Regions from separate parts of the Klebsiella electrica genome, predicted to be linked through region 1. Evidence: predicted binding sites of a transcription regulator. Region 1 holds the regulator's gene; the other holds the start of a gene.
The links. The regulator PhoB, encoded in region 1, activates phosphate uptake and scavenging genes when phosphate is short. The targets are predictions, from matches to a motif close to CTGTCATAAAACTGNCNNAT.
Positions count from the first base shown of each region.

Region 2: a site for PhoB is predicted at 1,099-1,118, ahead of pstS (phosphate ABC transporter substrate-binding protein PstS). Genes of this name have one in related genera too.

Region 1 covers NZ_CP041247.1:4,126,148-4,132,053, forward strand. The annotation lists gene proY (proline-specific permease ProY) at 1-283, opposite strand, end outside; gene brnQ (branched-chain amino acid transporter carrier protein BrnQ) at 407-1,726, opposite strand; gene phoR (phosphate regulon sensor histidine kinase PhoR) at 2,142-3,437, opposite strand; gene phoB (phosphate response regulator transcription factor PhoB) at 3,459-4,148, opposite strand; gene sbcD (exonuclease subunit SbcD) at 4,358-5,560, shown strand; gene sbcC (exonuclease subunit SbcC) at 5,557-5,906, shown strand, end outside.
Region 2 covers NZ_CP041247.1:5,249,484-5,255,389, forward strand. The annotation lists gene glmS (glutamine--fructose-6-phosphate transaminase (isomerizing)) at 1-875, shown strand, start outside; gene pstS (phosphate ABC transporter substrate-binding protein PstS) at 1,204-2,244, shown strand; gene pstC (phosphate ABC transporter permease PstC) at 2,429-3,388, shown strand; gene pstA (phosphate ABC transporter permease PstA) at 3,388-4,278, shown strand; gene pstB (phosphate ABC transporter ATP-binding protein PstB) at 4,324-5,097, shown strand; gene phoU (phosphate signaling complex protein PhoU) at 5,149-5,874, shown strand.

The DNA of each region.
Region 1 (5,906 bases):
AGGTCCAGCCGGTGATATAGCCCGCCAGCGGGCCGAGATAATCCTGCGCATAGCGCGAAAATGAGCTGGCGGCAGGGTTATGTACCGACATTTCGCCCAGCGCGCGCATAATGATATACGCGGCCACCCCGCCGATAATATAGGCCAGCAGGACGCTCGGGCCGGCCATTTTAATGGCGTCGGCTGAACCATAGAACAGGCCGGTACCAATCGCGGATCCCAGCGCCATAAAGCGGATATGCCGGGTACTTAGCCCGCGCTTAAGTTTGTTACTACTTTCCATCGTATTCCATGCCGTTTTTCTCTTCAGGTCTTCAGCGGAGCAAGCCCTAAAAGAGGATTACCTGAAAAACAAAAAACCACGGGACCCAAAGCCCCGTGGCTTAACACTGATTAAAACCGCCGCTTAATGCGCGCTGGAGGTCACCTGCCGTCCTGCCGCGCGGTCCCAGATCGCCGCCAGAACCATCATCACCGCGGTAGGCATCAGCCAGGCCAGACCCTGTTCAGCCAGCGGCAGACGCGAGGTCCAGGCCGGTAACATGTCGGCGAACGCCGACGATTTAATGCCGTCGATGATACCAAACATCAGGCTGATAAACATGGCCGGCGCAATGACGCGGGACGAATTATGCCACCAGTTGCGGGTAAAGCTTAAGACCACCAGGGCGATACAAGGCGGATAGATAGCCGTCAATACCGGAATCGAAATCTGAATCAGATGGCTCAGACCGAGATTGGAGACCGCCATCGAGAAAATACCGAGGATAAACACCAGCGTACGATAGGATAACGGCAGGTACTGCGCAAAGAACTCTGCGCAAGCGCAGGTCAGGCCCACCGCGGTCACCAGACAAGCGATGAAAATCAGCGCCGCCAGCATAAAGCTCCCCGCGCCACCGAAGGTGTGCTGGACATAGGCATGCAGAATCGCCGCGCCGTTGGCGGATTGCTCCACCAGCGTTGCGCTATCAGACCCGAGGCGGAACAGCGCCAGATACAGCAGCGTCAGCCCCACACCGGCCATCAGCCCGGCCCAGACGGTGTAGCGAGTCAGCAGGCGCGCTTCACTTACGCCGCGGGAACGCGCGGCGTTAACAATGACGATACCGAAGACCATTGCGCCAAGCGTATCCATGGTCAGATAGCCGTTGACGAAGCCGTTAGAGAACGGCGCGGTGCGGTAAGCTTCCAGCGCATTGCTGATTGGGCCAGCCGGCCAGATCATTGCCGCCACGGACAAAATGATCAGGGCGATAATTTTCAACGGAGCAAGGAAATTGCCCACCGTATCCAGCAGTTTGCCCGGATAGAGCGAGACGAGGATCACCAGCGCGAAGTAGATCACGCTGTAAATCATCAGCGGCATCTCGCCATCGCCGGTCAGCGGGGCAATCCCGACTTCAAAAGAGACCGTTGCGGTACGCGGCGTCGCAAACAGCGGGCCAACGGCCAGATAGCAGACCACGGCCAGCAGGATGCCGGCCACTTTGCCGATCGGCGTACTCAGGCTTTCCACGCCACCGCCGACTTTCGCCAGCGCCACCACCGTCAGCACCGGTAAACCCACGGCGGTAATCAGAAAGCCAATAGCGGCGGTCCAGACGTGTTCACCAGCCTGTAAACCGACCATCGGAGGGAAGATAATGTTGCCTGCGCCAACGAACAACGCGAAGGTCATAAAGCCCAACGCGATAATGTCGCGAGATTTTAACTGATGGGTCATAAATTCATTACTGCCTGTGGATGTGGTGTTGTTAACAAACGGAAAAAAACCGTGTCTTCCCCTGAGGGAGGATACCGCGGTGGTTGCCGGAAAAATCAGCGGGATATGCTCCCGAATACGCGTGGGAAAGAATTGTTTTTTGAATTACCACGCAAAAACAGTCTGTCTGCGACAGCATGGGGGGCAATTTAAACGCTTATAACGTTTTAATGCAAGGCGGGATCGCAAAAGCAGATGATTATGCTAAGTCTACTTTAAGGAGTGGGATTATTGACCATATCATAGGAAAACCTCCGGCTAATCATGCGAACAAAAAAGCAGCGGACGTTCATTAATTACGCGGCTAAAAAGTGACGACAAACGAAAATGACCAGCCGAAGCTGGTCATTGGCAAGTCATGTTGACAACGGCGCGCTCAGGCGCTTTTTTTGGCAATTAAACGTTCCGGGAGTAAGAAGCTAAACCGCGTCCCCTGGCCTACCGTACTCTCAATTTCCAGGCGACTATCGTGATGATTCACCGCATGTTTCACGATGGCCAGCCCAAGGCCGCTGCCGCCGGTTTGCCGCGAACGCGCCTTATCCACGCGATAAAATCGCTCGGTCAGACGCGGAATATGCTCAGGCGCAATCCCCGGACCATTATCCTCAACGCTGAACAACGCGCCATGCGGCGCCCGCTGCCAACTGACGGTAATCTCCGTCCCCGCAGGCGTATGGTTGATCGCGTTATACACCAGATTGGACACCGCGCTGCGCAGCTGCTCTTCGTTACCCAGTACCAGCAACGTCTCATCGACGTGGAAGTGGATCGTCTGCTTCTGCTGGCTGAGCGTCTGCGCTTCTCGCTCCACCACCCGCAGCATCATCGGCACGTCGATTTTGTCATTCATGACCAGCGTCGGCGCCGCTTCAATCCGCGACAGCGTCAGCAGCTGTTTGACTAAACCCTCCATGCGCTGGGTTTGTTCGCGCATCGTATGCAGCGCTTTTTCGCGCGTCGTCCCTTCCAGCTCCTGCTCCTGCATCATCTCCAGATAACCCTGCAGCACCGTTAACGGCGTGCGCAGCTCGTGGCTGACGTTGGCAAAAAAGTTGCGCCGCGCGCCTTCCAGCTGATGCATCTGCGTCACATCGCGCGCCACCATCAGCCACTGTTTGTCGCTGTAGGACATCACGCGGATCTCCAGATGACGGGAAGTATTGAGGATCAGATTGAGCGGTTTTGAGAAATTCCTGTTTTTGAGGTAGTTAGCAAATTCAGGATAGCGCAGGAGATTGAGAATATTTTGGCCGCTGTCGTCCGGCCAGCGCAGATTCAGGATCTGCTGAGCCAGGCCATTACACCAGAAAATAGCCCCCTCTTCCGTCGTCAGCACCACCGCATCGGGCAAAGATTCCGCCCCGCTACGAAAGCGTTTGATCAGATTGCCCAGCTCGCGTCGGCGCTTTTTATTGCGCATCTGCATCTGGTGAAGGCCGTAGAGCAGCGGTTCCCAGCTGCCTCGCCCCGGCGGCGGCGTCATGCTACGGTCGACCCATAGCCACCATGAAAGACGTAATAAATTCCAGAAATGCCAGATGAGAAGTCCGGTGACTGCCGCCAGCAAAAACCACGGCAGATAACCCACTACCGCCCCGAGAATCAGGGCCGGGATACAACATAAGAAAAGCTCAAGCGCCAGCCTTTTCCATGACAGCCGTTCCAGCACGGTTCACACTCCTGTCGAGATTCAGAAACGGGCGGAGAAACGATATCCCGTGCCGCGGACCGTCTGTACCATCCGGTCATGTCCGCTATGTTCCAGCGCTTTGCGCAGACGACGAATATGCACATCCACCGTTCTGTCTTCTACATACACATTGGTCCCCCAGACGTGATTCAGCAGCTGTTCGCGGCTGTAGACGCGTTCCGGGTGAGTCATAAAGAAGTGTAATAATTTAAACTCCGTCGGCCCCATGTCCAGCGGACTTTCACCGGTCATCACGCGGTGGGAGGAAGGATCAAGGCTAAGCCCTTGCATTTCAATCACTTCTTCCACTGCCATCGGCGAAATACGGCGCATCACCGCTTTGATTCGCGCCACCAGCTCTTTCGGTGAAAAAGGCTTGGTGATGTAATCATCGGCGCCGGTTTCCAGACCACGCACGCGATCCTCTTCTTCGCCGCGCGCGGTGAGCATGACCACCGGAATATCGCGGGTCATCGCCTCACGCTTCAGCAGCTTGATAAACTGCAGACCCGATCCGCCCGGCAGCATCCAGTCGAGGAGAATCAAATCAGGCCAGGGTTCATTGAGTTGACTCACCGCACTGTCATAATCTTCCGCCTCGACGGGCTGAAAGCCGTTTTGCTCCAGAACAAAGCAGACCATTTCGCGGATCGGAGCTTCATCTTCAACGACCAGAATTCTTCTCGCCATTATTTACCCTGTATTTTTTAGCCATCAGTATAGAGTGCGGCGCCATTATGCGTCAGTTTTGTGACAGATTTATGAAGAAAATGACCGTCATATGATAGCGGATTTTGAATAATGACAAGGAGTAACAATCGATCCTGCCGGTGTTTAGAGGGCAACCTGCGGGATGACAGGTATATAATGCGCCAATGCTTTTTCGCCAGGGAATACTTATGCGCATCATCCACACCTCTGACTGGCATCTTGGCCAGAACTTTTACAGCAAGAGTCGCGCCGCCGAACACTCGGCCTTTCTCGACTGGCTGTTGACCAGCGCGCAGGCGCACGAGGTCGATGCCATTATTGTCGCCGGCGACATCTTTGATACCGGCTCGCCGCCAAGCTACGCCCGCGAGCTGTATAACCGCTTTGTGGTTCAGCTACAGCAGACCGGCTGCCAGCTGGTGGTACTGGCGGGCAACCACGATTCGGTGGCGACGCTGAATGAATCCCGCGATATTCTGGCCTTTCTGAAAACCACGGTGGTGGCCAGCGCCGGCCATGCCCCCTTTATTCTGCCGCAGCGCGACGGCACGCCCGGCGCCATATTTTGCCCGGTCCCCTTCCTGCGCCCGCGTGAGCTGGTCACCAGCCAGGCCGGCCACTCCAGCGGCGAAAAGCAGCAACTGCTGTTAAGCGCCATCAGCGACTATTATCAGCAGCAGTATGAAGCGGCCTGCGCCCTGCGCGGCGATCGTCCGCTGCCGATCGTCGCCAGCGGCCACCTGACCACCGTCGGCGCCAGCAAAAGCGATGCGGTGCGCGATATCTACATCGGCACGCTGGAGGCGTTTCCCGCCAGCCATTTCCCGCCCGTTGATTATATTGCCCTCGGCCATATTCACCGGGCGCAGAAAATCGGCGGCAGCGAACATATTCGCTACAGCGGCTCGCCTATCGCCCTCAGCTTTGACGAGACGGGAAAAAGCAAAAGCGTCAATCTGGTGACCTTCAGCGACGGGCATCTGAGCGAGGTCCATCCTCTGACGGTGCCGGTAACGCAGCCGCTGGCGGTGCTGAAAGGCGATTTCGCCAGCATCAGCGAACAGCTCACCCAGTGGCGGGATGCGCCGCAAGAGCCGGTCGTCTGGCTGGACATCGAAATTACCAGTGACGAATATCTCCATGATATTCAGCGCAAAATTCAGGCTCAGACCGAAGATCTGCCGGTGGAAGTGCTGCTGGTTCGCCGTAGCCGCGCCCAACGTGAACGCATCCTGGCGGGAGAGCGGCGGGAAACGCTGAGCGAACTGCAGGTCGAGGAAGTGTTTGCACGCCGTCTGGCGCAGGAAACGCTGGAAGAGGCGCAGCAACTGCGTTTGAAGCAGTTGTTCAACGAAACGCTGCATAGTCTGAATGGTGAGGAGCACCTGTGAAAATTCTGAGTTTGCGCCTGAAAAATATCAACTCGTTAAAAGGCGAATGGAAAATCGACTTCACCGCCGAACCGTTCGCCAGCAACGGGCTGTTTGCCATCACCGGCCCCACCGGCGCCGGGAAAACCACGCTGCTGGACGCTATCTGCCTCGCGCTGTATCACGAAACGCCCCGTCTGAGCAGCGTATCGCAATCGCAAAACGATCTGATGACCCGCGATACCGCCGAGTGTCTGGCGGAAGTGGAATTCGAGGTCAAAGGGACGGCCTATCGCGCCTTCTGGAGCCAGAACCGCGCCCGCAATCAGCCGGAGGGCAACCTGCAGGCCCCGCGCGTTGAGCTGGC
Region 2 (5,906 bases), 1.1 Mb from region 1:
CGGGCGTACCGTGCGATGTTGAAATCGCCTCTGAATTCCGCTATCGCAAATCGGCGGTGCGTCGCAACAGCCTGATGATCACGCTTTCCCAGTCCGGTGAGACTGCGGATACGCTGGCCGCGCTGCGTCTGTCAAAAGAGCTGGGCTATCTGGGATCGCTGGCTATTTGTAACGTGGCGAGTTCTTCTCTGGTCCGCGAGTCCGATTTGTCGCTGATGACCAAAGCGGGCACTGAGATCGGCGTAGCCTCGACCAAAGCCTTTACCACTCAGCTGACCGTATTGCTGCTGCTGGTGGCAAAACTGGCGCGTCTTAAAGGTCTGGATGCCGCCGTTGAGCATGATATCGTGCATGGGCTGCAGGCGTTGCCGAGCCGTATTGAGCAGATGCTGTCGCAGGATAAGCGTATTGAAGCGTTGGCTGAGAACTTCTCCGATAAGCACCATGCGCTGTTCCTTGGCCGTGGCGATCAGTATCCGATCGCGCTGGAAGGGGCGCTGAAGCTGAAAGAGATCTCTTATATCCACGCGGAAGCCTACGCGGCCGGTGAGCTGAAGCACGGCCCTCTGGCCCTGATTGACGCCGAAATGCCGGTGATCGTCGTGGCACCGAATAACGAATTGCTGGAGAAGCTGAAATCCAACATTGAAGAAGTTCGCGCGCGCGGCGGCCAGCTGTATGTCTTTGCCGATGGCGAGGCGGGTTTCAACAGCAGCGACAATATGCACATTATTGAAATGCCGCATGTTGAAGAGGTGATTGCGCCGATCTTCTACACCGTGCCGCTACAGCTGCTGGCCTATCACGTTGCGCTGATTAAAGGCACTGACGTTGACCAGCCGCGTAATCTGGCAAAATCAGTCACCGTAGAATAAGCCAATACCTATCGTATAAGGGCTGCCATCCGGCGGCCCTTTTTGGCTTCTGGCGATCGCTTTTGTACCGCTCTGGCGGAAAAGGGTTGATGACAAACCGTCATCTTCGGCTACGATTTTTAGTGTCATAAAAAGAAAATTTTTCTGCAATCCTGCGGTCACTTAAATAAGTAACGCTATGATTAATATTGTTTTTATTTTCATCACTCCGCTGTCTTTTTGGGTGTCATAAAACTGTAATAATTCGTACATTTTACTGTCACCTCTTTGTCCTATTTTGCTCACCATAGCCTCGAAACAACGATTTACGAATCCAGCAGGAGACATTATGAACGTTATGCGTACCACCGTCGCAACAGTTGTCGCCGCGACCTTATCGATGAGCGCTTTCTCTGCATTTGCAGCTGCAAGCCTGACTGGCGCGGGCGCAACTTTCCCTGCACCGGTGTATGCCAAATGGGCTGATACCTATCAGAAAGAAACCGGCAATAAAGTGAACTACCAGGGCATTGGCTCTTCCGGTGGTGTAAAACAAATTATTGCTAACACCGTTGATTTCGGTGCTTCTGATGCTCCTCTGGCCGATGACAAACTGGCTCAGGAAGGCCTGTTCCAGTTCCCGACCGTGATTGGCGGCGTGGTTCTGGCAATCAACCTGCCTGGCGTGAAGTCGGGTGAGCTGGTTCTGGACGGTAAAACCCTGGGGGATATCTACCTCGGCAAAATTAAAAAATGGGATGACGAAGCGATCGCTAAACTCAACCCGGGCATGAAGCTGCCGTCTCAGAATATCGCCGTGGTTCGTCGCGCCGATGGTTCCGGTACTTCCTTCGTGTTCACCAGCTACCTGGCGAAAGTGAACGAAGAGTGGAAATCTAAGGTTGGTGCGGGTTCTACCGTAAACTGGCCGACCGGTCTGGGCGGTAAAGGTAACGACGGTATCGCCGCTTTCGTTCAACGTCTGCCGGGCTCCATTGGCTACGTAGAATACGCTTATGCTAAGCAGAACAACCTGGCCTACACCAAACTGCTTTCCGCAGATGGCAAGCCGGTCAGCCCGACTGAAGATAACTTCGCTAACGCGGCTAAAGGTATCGACTGGAGCAAATCCTTCGCACAGGATCTGACTAACCAGAAAGGTGAGAAAGCATGGCCGATCACCTCAACCACCTTTATCCTGGTGCACAAAGCTGCGACCAAACCAGAACAGACTGCTGAAGTGCTGAAGTTCTTCGACTGGGCGTACAAACACGGCGGTAAAGAAGCTAACGCTCTGGATTACGCAACGCTGCCGGAAAGCGTGGTTCAGCAGGTTCGCGCTGCATGGAAAACCAACGTGAAAGACAGCAGCGGTAAAGCACTGTACTAAATACCCGTCATACTTTGAGCCGCAGCTGCCTTGGCTGCACTTGCTTACCCCAGTGACATAGTGAATCTATGCTCCTGGGGATTCACAAGCTTGCTGCAACTCGAATTATTTAGGGTATAGCATTACGTTAGCCTGGAGGCTCGATAAAATGCGCGCTTCCAGGCCCAAACAGAAAGAGTAACTTATGGCTGCAACCAAGCCGGCATTTAACCCTCCGGGGAAAAAGGGTGACATAATTTTCGGCGTGCTGGTTAAACTGGCGGCGCTGATTGTGCTATTGATGCTGGGCGGCATCATCGTTTCCCTCATTATCTCTTCATGGCCAAGCATTCAGAAGTTTGGTTTTTCCTTTTTGTGGACCAAAGAGTGGGATGCGCCCAACGAGATTTTCGGTGCGCTGGTGCCTATCTACGGGACGCTGGTCACTTCATTTATTGCGCTACTGATCGCCGTTCCGGTGAGTTTTGGTATCGCGCTGTTCCTGACGGAACTCTCCCCTGCCTGGCTGAAACGCCCTCTTGGCATCGCCATTGAACTGCTGGCGGCTATCCCTAGTATCGTTTACGGCATGTGGGGCCTGTTTATCTTTGCTCCGCTTTTTGCCACCTACTTCCAGGAACCGGTGGGCAACATCTTGTCGACGATTCCGTTTGTGGGCGCGCTGTTTGCCGGTCCGGCATTTGGCATCGGGATTCTGGCGGCGGGCGTCATTCTGGCCATCATGATTATTCCGTACATCGCCGCCGTTATGCGCGATGTCTTTGAACAAACGCCGGTGATGATGAAAGAGTCGGCCTACGGTATCGGCTGTACGACCTGGGAGGTCATCTGGCGTATCGTTCTGCCGTTTACCAGGAACGGGGTTATCGGCGGCGTGATGCTCGGTCTGGGGCGCGCGCTGGGTGAAACGATGGCGGTAACCTTTATTATCGGCAACACCTACCAGCTGGATAGCGCTTCGCTGTATATGCCGGGGAACAGTATTACTTCCGCGCTGGCGAATGAGTTTGCCGAAGCGGAAACCGGCCTGCACGTGGCGGCACTGATGGAGCTGGGGCTGATTCTGTTCGTTATCACCTTTATTGTTCTGGCAGCGTCTAAATTGATGATTATGCGCCTCGCTAAGAATGAGGGGGCACGCTAATGGCAACGATCGAATTGCAAACGACCGCTGAGCTGGCGGAGTCCCGCCGTAAAATGCAGGCTAAACGCCGGCTGAAGAACCGTATCGCCCTGACGCTTTCCATGGCGACGATGGCGTTTGGTCTGTTCTGGCTGGTGTGGATCCTGATGGCCACCATTACGCGCGGCTTCGATGGAATGTCGCTGGCGTTGTTCACTGAAATGACCCCGCCGCCGAACACCGCGGGCGGTGGTCTGGCGAATGCCCTCGCCGGTAGCGGCCTGTTGATCCTGTGGTCGACGATTTTCGGTACGCCGCTGGGTATTATGGCGGGCATTTATCTGGCGGAATACGGGCGTAAGTCTGTGCTGGCGGAAGTGATTCGGTTTATTAACGATATCCTGCTTTCCGCGCCATCCATCGTGGTCGGCCTGTTCGTCTACACCATCGTGGTGGCGCAGATGCAGCACTTTTCCGGCTGGGCTGGGGTTATCGCCCTGGCGCTGCTGCAGGTGCCTATCGTGATTCGTACCACCGAAAATATGCTGAAACTGGTGCCGGACAGCCTGCGTGAAGCGGCCTATGCGCTGGGCACGCCGAAGTGGAGAATGATTTCTGCGATCACCCTGAAGGCCTCGGTTTCCGGCATCATGACGGGGATCCTGTTGGCTATCGCACGTATTGCCGGGGAAACGGCGCCGCTGCTGTTCACCGCGCTCTCCAACCAGTTCTGGAGCACCGATATGATGCAGCCGATTGCCAATCTGCCGGTGACCATTTTCAAATTTGCCATGAGTCCGTTCGCGGAGTGGCAGCAACTGGCATGGGCCGGGGTACTGATTATCACCCTGTGCGTATTGCTGCTGAACATTCTGGCGCGCGTGGTTTTCGCGAAGAATAAACACGGTTAATTTTTGCGGCGCGGCGAAATGCGGCGCCGAATGAGGAAGAGATTGATGAGTATGGCGAATGCGACCCCGGGTAAACTTTCAGTTCGTAATCTGAACTTCTACTACGGAAAATTCCATGCCCTGAAAAACATCAACCTGGATATCACCAAAAACCAGGTTACGGCGTTTATCGGCCCGTCAGGCTGCGGTAAATCGACCCTGCTGCGCACGTTCAACAAAATGTTCGAGCTCTACCCGGAGCAGCGCGCGGAAGGCGAAATCCTGCTGGATGGCGATAACATCCTGACCAATACTCAGGATATCGCTCTGCTGCGTGCCAAAGTCGGCATGGTATTCCAGAAGCCGACGCCATTCCCGATGTCGATTTATGACAATATCGCCTTTGGCGTTCGTCTGTTTGAAAAGCTGTCGCGTGCCGATATGGACGAGCGCGTGCAGTGGGCTTTGACCAAAGCCGCATTATGGAACGAAACCAAAGATAAACTGCATCAGAGCGGATATTCTCTCTCCGGCGGTCAGCAGCAGCGCCTGTGCATCGCGCGCGGCATCGCGATTCGCCCGGAAGTGCTGTTACTCGATGAGCCGTGTTCAGCGCTGGACCCGATCTCCACCGGACGCATTGAAGAGTTGATCACCGAACTGAAACAGGATTACACCGTCGTTATCGTTACCCACAACATGCAGCAGGCTGCGCGTTGTTCAGACCATACGGCATTTATGTATCTTGGCGAGCTGATTGAGTTCAGTAACACGGACGATCTGTTTACTAAGCCCGCGAAGAAACAAACTGAAGATTATATTACTGGCCGCTACGGTTGATTGCCCTTCTGCTTTCACAGGAACTAACCCGTTGGGCATTCAGGAGACACCATGGACAACCTAAATCTTAACAAACACATTTCCGGCCAGTTCAATGCAGAGCTGGAGTATATCCGCACCCAGGTATTGACCATGGGTGGGCTGGTGGAACAGCAGCTGTCTGATGCGATCACGGCGATGCATAATCAGGACAGCGTTCTGGCAAAACGCGTGATTGATGGCGATAAGCAGGTCAACATGATGGAAGTGGCTATTGATGAAGCCTGCGTGCGCATCATCGCCAAGCGTCAGCCAACCGCCAGCGACCTGCGTTTAGTCATGGCGATTATCAAGACTATCGCCGAGCTGGAACGTATTGGTGATGTGGCGGATAAAATTTGCCGCACCGCGCTGGAGAAGTTCTCCCAGCAGCACCAGCCGCTGCTGGTCAGCCTGGAATCACTGGGGCGTCATACCGTGCAGATGCTGCATGACGTGCTGGATGCCTTCGCTCGCATGGATCTTGACGAGGCCGTGCGTATCTATCGCGAAGATAAAAAGGTGGATCAGGAATATGAGGGCATCGTGCGTCAGCTGATGACCTATATGATGGAAGATTCACGTACGATTCCAAGCGTGCTGACCGCGCTGTTCTGCGCCCGTTCTATTGAGCGTATCGGCGATCGTTGCCAGAATATTTGCGAATATATTTTCTACTTCGTGAAGGGCCAGGATTTCCGTCACGTTGGCGGCGACGAGCTGGATAAGCTGCTGGCGGGTAAAGACCCGAAAGAGTAATCACCACGGCTCCCCGGTTGCGCTACGCTTAC